2 regions of the Flexivirga alba genome follow, and region 1 is predicted to be linked to the other one. Evidence: predicted binding sites of a transcription regulator. Region 1 holds the regulator's gene; the other holds the start of a gene.
What was found. Region 1 encodes LexA, which represses DNA repair genes until DNA is damaged. Its sites were predicted from a motif close to TCGAACANNTGTTCGA; they were not measured.

Region 2: a site for LexA is predicted at 3,785-3,800, ahead of ACFQDH_RS09190 (HNH endonuclease signature motif containing protein). Genes of this name have one in related genera too.

What each region holds. Positions count from the first base shown of each region.
Region 1 covers NZ_JBHSWH010000001.1:2,581,673-2,588,796, forward strand. Annotated here, with positions in the region: gene ACFQDH_RS12720 (ComEC/Rec2 family competence protein) at 1-1,608, shown strand, start outside; gene ACFQDH_RS12725 (LysR family transcriptional regulator) at 1,632-2,552, opposite strand; gene ACFQDH_RS12730 (NAD-dependent protein deacetylase) at 2,676-3,521, shown strand; gene lexA (transcriptional repressor LexA) at 3,537-4,253, opposite strand; gene ACFQDH_RS12740 (hypothetical protein) at 4,537-4,938, shown strand; gene nrdR (transcriptional regulator NrdR) at 5,195-5,683, shown strand; gene ACFQDH_RS12750 (vitamin B12-dependent ribonucleotide reductase) at 5,766-7,124, shown strand, end outside.
Region 2 covers NZ_JBHSWH010000001.1:1,859,273-1,866,396, reverse strand. Annotated here, with positions in the region: gene ACFQDH_RS09205 (sigma-70 family RNA polymerase sigma factor family protein) at 1-177, shown strand, start outside; gene ACFQDH_RS09200 (VOC family protein) at 960-1,403, opposite strand; gene ACFQDH_RS09195 (DUF4262 domain-containing protein) at 1,496-1,960, opposite strand; gene ACFQDH_RS09190 (HNH endonuclease signature motif containing protein) at 2,221-3,705, opposite strand; gene ACFQDH_RS09185 (VOC family protein) at 3,936-4,181, opposite strand; gene ACFQDH_RS09180 (hypothetical protein) at 4,281-4,547, opposite strand; gene ACFQDH_RS09175 (PPOX class F420-dependent oxidoreductase) at 4,792-5,220, shown strand; gene ACFQDH_RS09170 (ABC-F family ATP-binding cassette domain-containing protein) at 5,217-6,917, opposite strand; gene ACFQDH_RS09165 (hypothetical protein) at 7,102-7,124, shown strand, end outside.

The DNA.
Region 1 (7,124 bases):
TCCGGTTCCAACGTCACGATGGTGCTGCTCGCCACGATGTGGGTTGCCGGGTGGCTCCGTGTCCGGGGAAGGTGGCGACTGGTGGTGGCCGCTCTTGCGCTCGGGTTGTTCGTGCTGCTCTGTCGCCCGGAGCCATCGGTGATCCGGGCCGCGGTGATGGGCGTCGTGGGACTCGTCGGCATGTCTGTGTCGAGACGGGCCTCCGGGCCTCCGGTGCTGGCCGCGGCTGTGCTGTTGCTGCTCGTGATTGATCCCTGGCTGGCGGCGTCCTACGGATTCGCGTTGTCGACCCTGGCGACCGCCGGGCTGCTCTTCTTCGCACGCCCGTGGGCGGACCGGATCGCTCGCTTCCTGCCGAGGCGACTGGCTCCGGTGGCGGAGGCGGTCGCCATACCCATGGCGGCGCAGGCGATGTGTGCTCCGGTCATCGTGCTGCTGCAGGGCTCGGTCAGTCTCATCGGCATACCGGCCAACGTGCTGGCTGCACCGCTGGTGGCGCCGGCGACGATGTGCGGCGTCATCACCGTGCTGGTCGCGCCGGTGAGCGTGGGTCTCGCGCGGCTGCCGGCCTGGCTGGCCGCACTACCGACCCAGGGCATCGCGTGGATCGCACATACGTGTGCGCGGGTGCCGCTCGGCACTCTCCCGTGGCCGGACGGCGCAACCGGTGCGATGCTGCTCGCCGCACTGACCGTGCTGTTGTTGTTCGCGGGCGTGTGGCTGCTGCGCACCCTCTGGGTGCGGCCATACCTGGCCGGCGCAGGCGCAGTCCTCGCTGCCGCCGCCTGGGCGCCGACCCCGATCAGTGGGTGGCCGCCGCCCGGTTGGGTCTACGTCGCGTGTGACGTCGGACAAGGAGATGGCGGAGTGCTCCAGACCGCTCCGGGGCATGCACTGGTCGTGGACACCGGTCCCGAGCCCGGTGCCATGGACGGTTGCCTCGACCGGCTGCAGATCCGCGTGGTCGACGCTGTTGTGCTGACCCACTTTCACGCGGATCACGTGGGTGGCCTCGCGGCGGTGTTCGACGGGCGGCAGGTGCGTGCCCTCTACGTCACGCCGGTCGAATCGACCGGCGCTTCCGGCGCCGGCGACGAACCCAGCGAAGAGCCACTGGTTCAGTCGCTGGCTGCGCAGCACAACCTGGCAATGCAGACGCTCGCGACGGGTGACGTGCTGGACATCGGTGCGGTGCACGCGCTGGTGGTTGGTCCGACCCGACTCATCAGGGCGGGGTCGGTCCAGAACAACGCCAGCATCGTGCTGGACGTGCGCTCGCACGGCCTGCGGCTGCTGATGACCGGTGACATCGAAAAGGAAGCCGCCGCACTGGTATTGGCTCAGTTGCGGAAGCTGCCGGATGCGCGACCGGTCGACGTGCTGAAGGTGCCGCATCACGGCTCGGCGAACCAGGACCCTGGACTGGAGCACACACTGCGGGCAGCCATCGCGGTCATCAGCGTCGGCGCGCACAACGACTACGGACACCCGGCACCGCGGACTCTCGATCTGCTCGCCCAGAGCGATTCCACCGTGTTGCGCACGGATCGGGGTGGGGACATCGCGATCATCGCGAAGGACGGTGCACCCCTGGTCGCCAGGCCCTGAGCAGGTATGGCGCCAGGTTCGACTCAGGAACAGACGTTCTTGGCGCGCGCGGCTTCACACAGCGCGTCGAGGGTCGCCGACACGGCCGGCACCCGTTGCAGGTCCGGGGTGGTGACGGCATACACCGAGCGCCGGGAGGCGGGATCCATCGGCACCGTGACGACGCCAGGGTTACCGGCCGAACGGCGAATCAGGTCGGGGATCAACGCGACGCCCAGGCCCTCGGACACCAGGCCAAGGACCGCGACGTAATCCTCGGTCTCGAACGCGACATCGGGATTGAAACCGGCGCGCTCCGCGAGGGACAGCAGGTGGCCGCGGCAGCGCGGGCACCCGGCGATCCACGGCTCACTCGCCAGATCGGCGAGCTTGACCTTCTTGGACTTTGCCTTCGGGTGATTCAGCGGAAGCGCCAGTCGCACCTCGTCGTCCAGCAATTTGCGGGTCACGAACGACTCGATGTCCTCCTCGCCGCGAGCCAGGTCGGTGCCTTCGTAGGCGAACGCGACGGCGACGTCACACTCACCCGAGCGCAGGGCGGCCAGCGACTCGGGCGGCTCGGCCTCGGTGAAGCTCACCTGCACGTCAGGAAAGCGCTTCTTGACCAGCGCCAGCGCACGCGGCACCAGCGTCGAGGAGGAGGAGGGGAAAGCCATCAGGCGAACTCGCCCGGCCCGCAGGCCTGCGATGGCGGCCACTTCGGACTCCGCGGCCTCGAGCGCAGCAAGCACCGGATTGGCGTGGCGGGCGAGGACCTGACCGGCCTCGGTGAGGCGGACGGTGCGGCCGAGACGTTCCACCAGAACGGTTCCGGTGCGGTCCTCCAGGCGCCGAACCATCTGGGAGATGGCCGGCTGCGAGTAGCCCAGCGACGTGGCCGCAGCAGTGAAGCTGCCGTGATCGCTGATCGCCTTGATGACCCTGAGTCCAGCTGCGTCGATCATGGCCCAAGAATAACATTTAGTTATTTGTTCTGGCCAATTCTCCAAGATCGCTAATCAATATGCCGGCGGGTCCAACTGACCGCGCTGACGCCCGAGGTCGCGCGAGTATGAGACCTTGACAGGGTGGTGACTACGGATCCGGCGGCGCTGACCGAGCTGGTGAGTCGTGGGGGAGTCCTCGCCCTCACCGGTGCCGGCCTGTCGACAGAATCCGGGATTCCCGACTATCGAGGCGCCGACGGTCAACGGCGGTTCCAGCCGATGACCGCTCAGGAGCTCCTTGCCGATCCCACTGCGCGGCAACGGTATTGGGCTCGCTCGTATGTCGGCTGGCCGCGCTTCGCGGCTGCTGAGCCGAACCCGGGTCATCTCGCAGTCGCGGCGTTGCAGCAGGCCGGTCTGATCGGGCCGATCATCACTCAGAACGTCGACGGCCTGCACCAGGCGGCCGGCGCTGACGATGTCGCGGAGTTGCACGGCAGCCTCACGCATGTGGTCTGTATGCACTGTGGCGAGCGTTACGAACGCACGATGGTCGACGACTGGCTGCAACTCGCCAACCCTGACTTCGACCGATCCGCCACCGGCCCGCTACGGCCGGATGGCGATGTCGCGATCGCCGAGTCGCTGATCGGCGACTTCCGGCTGGTGCATTGCGTCATCTGCGGCTCGGACCTGCTGAAGCCGGATGTGGTGATGTTCGGGGAGTCGGTGCCCAAGGACCTGGTCGAGCAGTGTTTCGCGCGGGTGCAAGCCGCTCGCGCGATCCTGGTCCTCGGTTCATCGCTCGCGGTGATGTCCGGCTATCGCTTCATCCGCCGCGCGGTGCGGGATGGGATCCCGGTCGCTGTCGTGACCCACGGCTGGACCCGGGCGACCGACGAGGAGGTGTCGATCCGCATCGACGCCCCGCTCGGGTCGACGCTGCTTTCGTTGGCGGAGACCCTCGCCGGGCGCCGCGCGTCCTGATCGCGCAGAGTTGGGTCAGATCCGACGTAGAACTGCCGTGACCTTGCCGAGGATGGTCGCGTCGTCGCCGTCGATCGGGTCGTAGGCGTCGTTGTGCGGGAGCAGCCAGACCTTGCCGCGCGCACGCTTGAACGTCTTGACGGTCGCCTCGTTGTCGAGCATGGCCGCGACGATGTCGCCGTTGGTCGCAGTTGGCTGCTGGCGCACGACAACCCAGTCGCCGTCGCAGATCGCGGCGTCGATCATCGAGTCACCGACCACCTTGAGCAGGAAAAGGTCGCCTTCGCCGACGATCTGCTTGGGCAGCGGGAAGACGTCCTCGACGACCTGCTCGGCCAGAATCGGGCCGCCGGCGGCGATGCGCCCGACAACGGGAATGTATGACGCCTCGGGCCGCTCGTCACCCAGGCCGGTCTCGTCGAGGCTCGACTCCTGCGCGCTCCGCACACTCGAGCCGCCGCGGTAACCGCGGGTGTCGGTCGCGTCCGGATCGATGACCTCCATGGCACGTGGCCGGTTGGGGTCACGGCGCAGGTAGCCCTTGCGCTCGAGCATCGTCAGCTGGTGCGCGACGGAGCTCGGACTGGTCAGTCCGACGGCATCGCCGATCTCACGCAGGCTCGGCGGATATCCGCGCCGGTCAACGGAATTGCGGATCACCTGCAGCACCTTGCGCTGCCTTGTGGTCAGGCTTTCTCCGGCGCGGTCGGGAAGTTCGTGCACCTGTGCCATCGCTGTCATCTCCTCCTCGGCGAACACTTCGCTCAAAGCGGCTGGCGAGCGATCTGTGCGGACCGGATCCGAACGGTTGTCGGTGGTCGGTGCTTGCCTTGGCTTCGTGAAAACAGCGTATGGGTTTCGGACACAGTTTCCAAACATCTGTACGACGCGTGTCTCGATGGCGTCGAACGCTCGTGCTATCCGTCCGACAGGTGTACGATCGTACGCGTGTTCGGATGGAGTTCGTTGTCCGAGCGGTGTGCACCAGTTCGCACCGAAGTTTCAGGAGGAAGAGATGAGTGCAGTTGCGCAGTGGGACGCGCCGGTCGACCTACGTCAGGGTCGTCGGCACTTGCGGGCGGTTCCGACCGGTCCGTCGGCACGTGGTGGCGGCGCCCAAGTGGGTGTTCGAGTCGAGGCCCGCGGCCTGCGGCTGACCGCACGCGGACGCCGGTTGCTGGGCATAGTCGTCGCGGTCGCGTTGTTGATCGGTGGGGGTGCAGCGGCGCATGCCTGGGCATCGACGCCGCCGTCGGTCGGGCACTCCGTGACGGTGCACGATGGTGAGACGTTGTCCGGTGTGGCGCACCGCGCCTACCCGTCCATGTCGGTCTCGGACGCTGTCACGAAGGTGGCGCTGGCAAACGACCTCAACGGCCTGCAGGTGGTCGCGGGACAGCAGCTCAAACTGCCCTGACGGGACCTCGACACGCGGTGTTACGGGCGGCTGACCAGCGGTTTTCCAGGTGACGTCGACGGCTCTTGCGATTGTGGTGGGATCGGCCTAACATCCCTATATCTAGTAGTTACACGGATGAGATTTATCCACATCTAGTCCACAAGCAGAGCCCAGTCATCCCCAGGTCGTCCACCACTTACCCACAACTTCGTCCACAGTCGGCGTCGTTCTGGTGACGGGGCGGGTGCCGGGTCCAGCGGAGAGGAGTCGTCTGATGCATTGCCCGTTCTGCCGTCACGACGACAGTCGCGTTGTCGACAGCCGCACGAGTGAAGACGGCACCTGCATCAAGCGACGCAGGCAGTGCCCCAACTGCGGCAAGCGGTTCTCAACCATGGAGACCGCGAGCCTCACGGTCGTCAAACGATCCGGCGCCAGCGAGCCGTTCAGCCGGCAGAAGGTGCTGCTCGGAGTGCGCAAGGCTTGCCAGGGCCGGCCGGTCAGTGAGGATCACTTGGCGCTGCTCGCCCAAGAGGTCGAGGAGTCGATCCGGGCCCAGGGCGCGGCGGAGATCGATGCGCACGACGTGGGCCTGGCGATCCTGGGGCCGCTGCGCAGCCTCGACGAAGTTGCCTACCTCCGCTTCGCGTCCGTCTACCAGGCCTTCGACGATCTCGAGGACTTCGAGTCGGCCATCGCCCTGCTGCGTGCCGAGCGGCCGGCGACCGGCGTCGAGCCGGACCGTCAACCCGCCGACGACTGAGTAGTCCCACCGCATTTCGTACACCGTCACAGAACACATCTCGCAGCACAGTTGACCACCTGAGGTGGAAAGGAAGTTGGACATGACCGACACAGCAGACGCCGGCCCCAAGGCAAAGCGCGGTAACCGCGCAGGCAAGGGGTTGACCGTCGAGCGAATTTTCACCACTCCCGGCGTGCACCCCTATGACGAGGTCACTTGGGAGCGTCGCGACGTCGTCCAGCAGAACTGGAAGACGGGCGAGACGATCTTCGAGCAGCGCGGGGTGGAGTTCCCCGACAGCTGGTCGCTGAACGCCTCCACGATCGTCACCACCAAATACTTCCGTGGAGCCGTCGATACCCCTGAGCGTGAGAACAGCCTCAAACAGCTCATCGACCGGGTCGTCCTCACCTACGTGCGTGCTGGCAAGGAGCACGGCTACTTCGCCGCTGATCAGGACGCCGAGATCTTCGAGCACGAGCTGACCTGGTCGCTGCTGCACCAGGTGTTCAGCTTCAACTCGCCGGTGTGGTTCAACGTGGGCACCAAGTCGCCGCAACAGGTTTCGGCCTGCTTCATCCTGTCGGTCGACGACTCGATGGACTCGATCCTCAACTGGTACAAAGAAGAGGGCTTCATCTTCAAGGGCGGCTCCGGCGCCGGCCTGAACCTCTCCCGGATCCGCTCGTCCAAGGAGCTCCTGTCGTCCGGCGGCACGGCCTCGGGCCCGGTGTCGTTCATGCGCGGCGCCGACGCATCGGCCGGCACCATCAAGTCCGGTGGAGCGACCCGCCGCGCAGCCAAGATGGTCGTGCTCGACGTCGACCACCCGGACATCGTGGAGTTCGTCGAGACCAAGGCGAAGGAAGAGAACAAGATCCGCGCATTGCGCGACGCCGGCTTCGACATGGACCTGGGCGGCAAGGACATCACGTCCGTCCAATATCAGAACGCCAACAACTCGGTGCGAGTCACCGACGAGTTCATGCGGGCCGTCGAGGACGGCAGCTCGTTCGGCCTGCGCGCACGCCACTCCGGTGAAGTCATCGAGGAGATCGACGCCCGCACGCTGTTCGACAAGATCAACCAGGCTGCCTGGGAGTGCGCCGATCCGGGCCTGCAGTACGACGACACGATCAACGCCTGGCACACGAACCCCGAGAGCGGCCGGATCACCGCGTCCAACCCGTGCTCGGAGTACATGTCGCTGGACAACAGCTCCTGCAACCTGGCCAGCCTCAATCTGCTGAAGTTCCTGCGCGAGGACGACACGTTCGACGCCGCCACCTTCCAGAAGGTGGCTGAGCTGGTCATCACCGCGATGGACATCTCGATCTGCTTCGCGGACTTCCCGACCGAAGCGATCGGACAGACGACGCGCGACTACCGGCAGCTGGGCATCGGTTACGCCAACCTCGGAGCGCTGCTGATGGCGACCGGCCACGGCTACGACTCCGAG
Region 2 (7,124 bases), 720 kb from region 1:
GACGGCAGCACGGAGCAGGTGATGGTCAACGGCGCACCGGGACTGCGCTTCAGCCTCGGCGGCGAGACCGACGTCATCGCAACTGCCCGCGTCGACGACGGCATGGTCACCGGGCTCTACCTGGTCCGCAACCCGGAGAAGCTGCGGCGCCTCCAGGAAGTCGAGCTGACGCGCTGACCCTGACCAATGCCGTCGGGATCGATCGTCGCCTCGCCGGGGTATTGTCGCGGCAATTCGCGCCAGTGGTACAGGTGTGGAAAGTTCTCGCACTCACCGCTGCGCACCCAATCGCTGGCCGATTGCTGGGCAGCCACTTCACGCCACATGCTGAAGCCGGTCGAACCCTCACCGACGCCGTAGTGATCGCTCGTCGGCAGCCCGAACACGTTCCGCGTGGATTCTGGGCCAGCACGTTCGAGATCGGTGACACGGAGCAGCTTCACCAAGACGGGCTTGCCCGCGACATCGATCGTGTGCGTCGACCCGCCCATGCCGACTGCGCGACGATGGCGGCTACCGAGCAACTGATCCGGAGAAAGCTGCGCAGACGGGAGCAAGTTCAGCTGGCCCGCTGTCCTGAGTCGACAGCACAGCAAGCACAGGCAAGGGGTTCGGCAGCGCGACGGAGTGCGTAGCGGTCCGCGCCAGCCCGACGGCCGGGTCCTTCGATGTGAGGCAATCGTGTGCGTCGTCCGTAGCGGGTCTCTGAAGTGGTTGTCTAGGTGAGTCTCGACAGCACCTGGACAAGCTGCCCATTGGATCTCGATAAGCGTCCCCCGCGCGCTGCCCAAGTGTCCCCCGATGCTCAGCGTGGCAGTTTCGAGATGTGGCCTCGTGTGCCGGATCAGGCCCGCGTCCCGGGATGCCCACGCGGACGGGGTCTACGGGACGAGCATCGCCATGCCGCCGCAGCATCATGCCCGGACATGGATGTTCACCGTTTGTGGAACCGCTTGCGGTTACAGGCCGGCCGCCCGGCGGGCCGCGATGACCACGGGGTTGGTGGGCATGTCTGCCCAGACGATTTCGAAGTAGTTGTCCTCGGGGTCACACAGGTAGGAGGAGCGACCGCGGAAGAACTCTGCATCGACGGGTTCCTTCGTGACGCGTGCTCCGGCCGCGCGCATGTGCTCAGTGAGCCGGTCCACTTCCTCGGCGTTGTCCACCTGCACGCCGATGGTGGAGCGGATACCTCCGGTGCCTTGCTCGGGTTCGGTGTTTCCGTCGTGGGCGAGCTTGGCCAAGGGGAACACGGCGAGCAGTATGCCTCGCAGTTCGAAGACCGCGAACTCGCCATCATCCATCACCTGTGGCCAGCCCACGCGCCGGTAGAAGCCACGAAGGGCAACGAAGTCGCGGGCACCGAGAGTGATCAGGTTGGCAAGCGGGAGCTGGTCGGTCACGGCCTCATTATCCGTCAGCGTGCGAGCGACGACTCGCTTCGTGCCGTGCGACCGTCCAGCTCGCCGATCGTCTACCGGAGCGCCCGAGCCCATCAGTGGGTTCGGCGCCACACTGTCGGCAGGGGTCCAAGGAAGGGCTGGGCTTCAGGGGCGTTGTTGTATCCGGGTTCCCAAGGGAACCAGCCCTTGGAGTTGGGCCAGATGAGCTGTAGTGCTTGGACGGGCTCTCCGTAGACCTGGGCAACGGCGGTCAGTTCTTCTGTGGCGACCACGGTGATGACGCCGATCCCGGCACCGTCTGTCAGCGCATCGGTAATTTCACCGTGCTGGAACGTACGACCAGCCCTCACTTCGTGCCCGGCGAGATTCAGGAACGCTTGGGCTGGCTCGGGCGGCATCCCGACCATGACCAGTTCGGCGTGATCCGACGCTGTGAGTCCGACTGTGTAAGAGAACGCGGGTCGACCGTCGCCGGCGCCGACGTGTCGCACCGCCCAGCCGTATCGATCGATGAGATCGAGCAGGTCTCGGAACACTCGGTCGGGGTGATCGGGCATGTCGCGAGTATGGCGCTTCCGGCGTTGCTACGTAATCGATCAACCTGAGGTCGGCTGCGAGCCGTCTCGCTTGACGTTCGGTCTGCGGCGACGAGACGAACGATCACGGCAGCGGACGATGGCTGAGCTCCTCCGTCCTGCCGGGGTATGTCATACGGAGCAACCGAAGACGCGTCGCCGATTGCGGATCGTGCAGCAGGGCAAGGAGATCGACGACGCGGACGGAATCGTCCCCATCGGAATCGTTCTCCTTGAGAACCTCAGGCGGTCGCGGTTTGGTGGCCAGGCATTCGGCCGGGTGTGAGGTCCCAAACCACACGGTCGGGTCGTACCTCAGCGGTGTAGCCCTGGCGGTGCACGGTCTGGTGATGTCGGCCGCACAGCATCGCCGAACTGGTCAGGGAAGTCTCGCCGCCAGCCCACCACGGCGTGACGTGGTGGATCTCGCAGAAACCAGGCGGCCGATCACAATTCGGGAAGCTGCATCCGCCGTCTCGCAGGATCACTGCGACCCGGATTGCCTTGGTTGCCAACCGTTCTCGTCGTCCCACGTCCAACGGTTGACTCGGTCCGCCGAGCACGACCGGGATGAGGTCGGCGGTGCACGCGAACCGGCGGGCGGCGCCCGCGTCGAGCACGTCACCGGTGCTGGTGGTCGCGCCGTGACCGGCCAGGAGGTCCTGCAACCCCATCGTCAGTAACACGGTCGCCGCACTCGCTTGGGTGCCGTCCCCGGCCCCAACTGCCGCACGTGCGCCGGCACCGACCAGGTCCATCAGCGCGTCGGCCCGGCGTTTACCGGGGGACCGCTCATCCCGCACCGGTTCAGAACTGGTGGAAGATTCGGCAGCCTCAACATCGTCGTCATCGAGGTGGAGCCCGAACGCGGCACCCGAGCCGTGGCTCCGGCCGGCGGGGACCTCGAGACGCTCATCCCTCGCTCCTCGGCCACCTTTTCCAGGACCGTCAGTCTCGTCGCCTGCATTCGCTTTGTCGGTTTTGTCAGCCGCGGCAGCAGGTTTCGCCGGTCGCGGTGCGGACTTGGCGTTGATCGCTTTCTTCAGGATCGCGGCGTTCGCCGGCGACAACTCCGCCACCAACCGCGTCATCCCCGTCGCAGTGGTCGACCAAGACAACGACTCGGTGCCCTCAAGCTTCTCGTCGTCCTTGGACAGTTTCTCCGGGGCGAACCGGTCGATGATCGCCCGCGTCAACCTCGTCAGCCCGTCACACCCGAGCGCGGGGTCGATCTGTAGGAACCAGCTCAGCACCTCGTCACGCTCGGCGGTCGGGATGACCGGGCCGACCTTGTCCGCCTGGAGCAACGCGGTCCGCGCCGACTCCACCGAACACGACCCCTTCAGCAACGCTCGACCGATGACCGTGTTCTTCCGGTGCTGGCACGCATCGGCGACCGACGCCATCGCCCGCACCGTCTTGGGCTCCAGCCGAGTCTCGCCACTCAGCCGCCCGCTGATCCACTGCCCGGTGGTGGCCGCATCCGACCTCGTGACCGCGCCCCTGTCGACCGCGTCCGCGGCCACGATCGCGCCCACCTGTGACGACCGGCCCTGCAACCGCAACAGGATCGACATCAGCTCTGCTTCTTGGTCGTCGCCGAGCTGATGCACCGCACCCGGAACCTCGTCAATCACCTGCGCCGCAGCCTGCAGGATCCCAAGCACTTGCGGCCCGCGACCCGGCTCCGCCGGGGTGCAATCCACCACCGAATAACCGATGCTCATGACGTGAATCCCCTTCCCCTGTAAGCGTTTTCGCTTACTTACAGGATACCTGGGACCCGTGTTAATGGCTAGCATTTCATCGAACACATTTCGGTTAATCCGTCTATGGCGGGCCATCACTCCTGGCCATGAAAGGAGGGTCGGCGACACCCCGAGAACTACCGCGGACACGCGTGCCGCCGGGGGCGGGTCCGCGTGTCATCGTTTCGCCACGAGGCGAGCGGGTGGCGCTATTTGGTGCGAGAGGGGCCGACGGCCTCACGCTGAAGTCCACGCCGCGAGTTCGTTGCCGGCCGGATCCGTGAAATGGAACCGGCGTCCGCCGGGGAAGTCGTAAGGCTCCTCCGTGATCCGCCCCTGTGCGGGTTGAGACCGCCGATCTCCCCGGCCCATTCCGCTGCTCGGATGCCGGCGCGGTCGGAGCCGTAGTCGTTGATGGTCCAGCCGAACACGTCCGATAAGAACGCCTTGGACACTTCCAGATCCTCGGCGGCGAGCTCGACGTCCGCGACGGTCTGATGCTTCGGCGTGATAGCTCGCGGTATTGGCGAGCTCCGACAACCACCGCCGTTCGGCTATTTGACCTGGCACCGAACCAGCCACGGGGATCCCGCTCCGACCGTGCGAGCCGATGCCGCGACCTTCGTCACGGCACACCGGGCGTCCCCGCTTCGGGCAGTTGCCGTGTAGTCGCCCGGCTCCACCCGAAACGTCGCGGCTTGGCCCTCAGCCACCGGCCGGGTCAAATCAGTCCCCGCTCCCCTCAGGTAGATGGTGCCCGGCACGAGGTGTCCGGAGTAGCCGGGGGCCGGGCCTCCGACATACACGATGCCGATCGTCACGCTGAGTGGCTGCTGACTGCTGGTGGGACTTGCCGGTTGTTGACTGGGGACCGGGCTGCTACCCGAAGAGCTGCAGGCGCCGAGCATCATCGCGATGAGCGCTGACGCGCAGAGCCACCCTTGACGCATGACTCCACTTTCCCACCTGTCGGCCCACTGCAGAAGGCGATGACGCCCCGCGAAGCGCGGCCCGTCGAAGAGCGCCCTTGCCTTCAAGTTGACTTGAACTCATAGCGTCAGGGGTATGACGAGCACCGACACCCGACCAAGTGAGACCTTTACCGCCGAAGAGCTGAGCTACCTGCGTTCCCAACGCCTGGGCCGGTTGGCGACCGAGCAGCCGAACGGCACGCTTCAGGTGAGCCCGGTCGGCTTCTCGGTTGACCCTGAGGCCGGCACGATCGACATACACGGCTTTCGGATGTCCGCCAGCCGGAAGTTCCGCAACATCAAGGAAAACGGCAAGGTCGCCTTCGTGGTGGACGACCTGCTGTCGGTCGATCCGTGGCGCGTGCGATGCCTCGAGATCCGCGGCAGCGCCGAGTCGATCATCGTCGACGACATCCAGGGCGGCGGGCTGATCCGCATCCACCCGAAGCGCATCATCAGCTTCGGCATCGGCGCTGATCTGCCTCCCCACCAACTGCGGCCGTCGACCCGCAACGTCGGCTAACGCGCCCTCTCGACGCGCTTCTCGTCCCACACCGGCTCGGGCACCTCCCGCACCTTGCCGTCGGATCCGAAAACCAGGAATCGGTCGAATCCCCTTGCAAACCAACGGTCGTGGGTGACTGCAACGACTGTGCCGTCGAAGGCGTCGAGACCTGCCTCCAGCGCCTCGGCCGAGTGCAGGTCGAGGTTGTCAGTGGGCTCGTCGAGCAACAACAAGGTCGCGCCGGACAGCTCGAGCAGCAGGATCTGGAACCGTGCCTGCTGGCCGCCGGACAACGACGCGTAGGTCTGCTCGGCGGCGCGCGCCAACTCGTAACGGTCCAACGCACGGGACGCCTGCTCTCGAGGCATGCCGTCCCGGTGGTCGTCGCCACGGTGCAGGATCTCCAACAGCGTGCGCTTCTCCCACGCGTCGGTGCTGCCCGCCTGTGCGGACTGCGCGAACCAACCCGGGCGGACGCGTGATCCGAGGCGGGCAATTCCGCTGTGCTGCACCGGTTTCGGCGGGTTGTCCCCCACCGGCCGGTGCTCGATGTCCGGGTCCGAACCACCGGCAGCGAGCAGCCGCAAGAAGTGCGACTTGCCGGACCCGTTGGAACCGAGCACAGCGACGCGCTCGCCATACCAAATCTCGAGGTTGAACGGTTTCATCAGTCCGGTGAGCTCGAGCCCTTCGCAGATGACTGCACGCTTGGCCGTGCGCCCACCAGCGAGTCGCATGTTGACGTTCTGCTCGAAAGGCACGACCTCGGGTGGACCGGCTTCCTCGAACTTCGCCAGCCGGGTCTGAGCCGCCCGATAGCGAGCCGCCATGTCCGAGTTGTATGCCGCCTTGATCTTGTACATCTGCACGAGCTGCTTGAGTTTCAGCTGCTCCTCGTCCCAGCGCCGTCGCGACTCCTCGAGCTTGTTGATCCGGTCGAGCCGCGCCTGGTGGTAGGTCGTGAAGCTGCCGGGATGAACCCATGCGTTGGCACCGGCCGCGGCGGGCTCGAGCGTCGCGATGCGGGTCGCGACATTGGCGAGCATCTCGCGGTCGTGGCTGATGAAGAGCACGGTCTTTGCCGACGCAACCAGTTGCTCCTCCAGCCAGCGCTTCGTCGGGACGTCGAGCGAGTTGTCCGGTTCGTCGAGCAACAGCACCTCTTCGTTGCCCCTCAGCAGCGACTCGAGGACGATCCGTTTCTGTTCACCACCGGAAAGCGTTGACACGTCACGGAACTGGGCCTTGTCGAACGGTATGCCGATCGCCGCCACCGTGCAGACGTCGCACTGCGTCTCCCACTCGTAGCCGCCGACTTCAGCCCAGTCGGCGAGCGCCTGTGCGTAGGCCAACTGCGCCGGTTCGTCGTCGCGCTCCATGATCCCGAGCTCGGACTCGTCAACGGCCTTGGCAACCTTGCGAATCCGCTCCGGCGCGACGGCGAGCAGCAGGTCACGGACCGTGAATTCGTCGCCGTCCGGACGTGCGCGTCCGATGAACTGCGGCATCACCGCGAGCCCGCCGGAGCGAGTGATCGCGCCCTCGTGGGCGTCGAGCTCACCGGAGATGATCCGCAACAGCGTCGTCTTACCGGTGCCGTTGGGACCGACCAGACCAACCTTCGCCCCATCGCCCACCCGCAGGCTCACGCCGCCGAGCAGCGGACGCCCGTCGGGGAGGAAATAGTGCACACCGGCAACATCAATATGACCCACAACCGTCAAGCATCACGTACGCACCTGTCCCGCGTCATCCGGGTTTCGACAGGGGACTGCCGCAACTCGCCCTCACCCTCGCTCAACCCAAGGGTTTCGATCCGGTCACGGGACAACCGAACGCGTGGGCGACGTGCTCTACTGATCGTCAGGTTCCATCATCGGATCCATCAGGGAGGACATCATGTTCTGGATAATCGTTCTGTT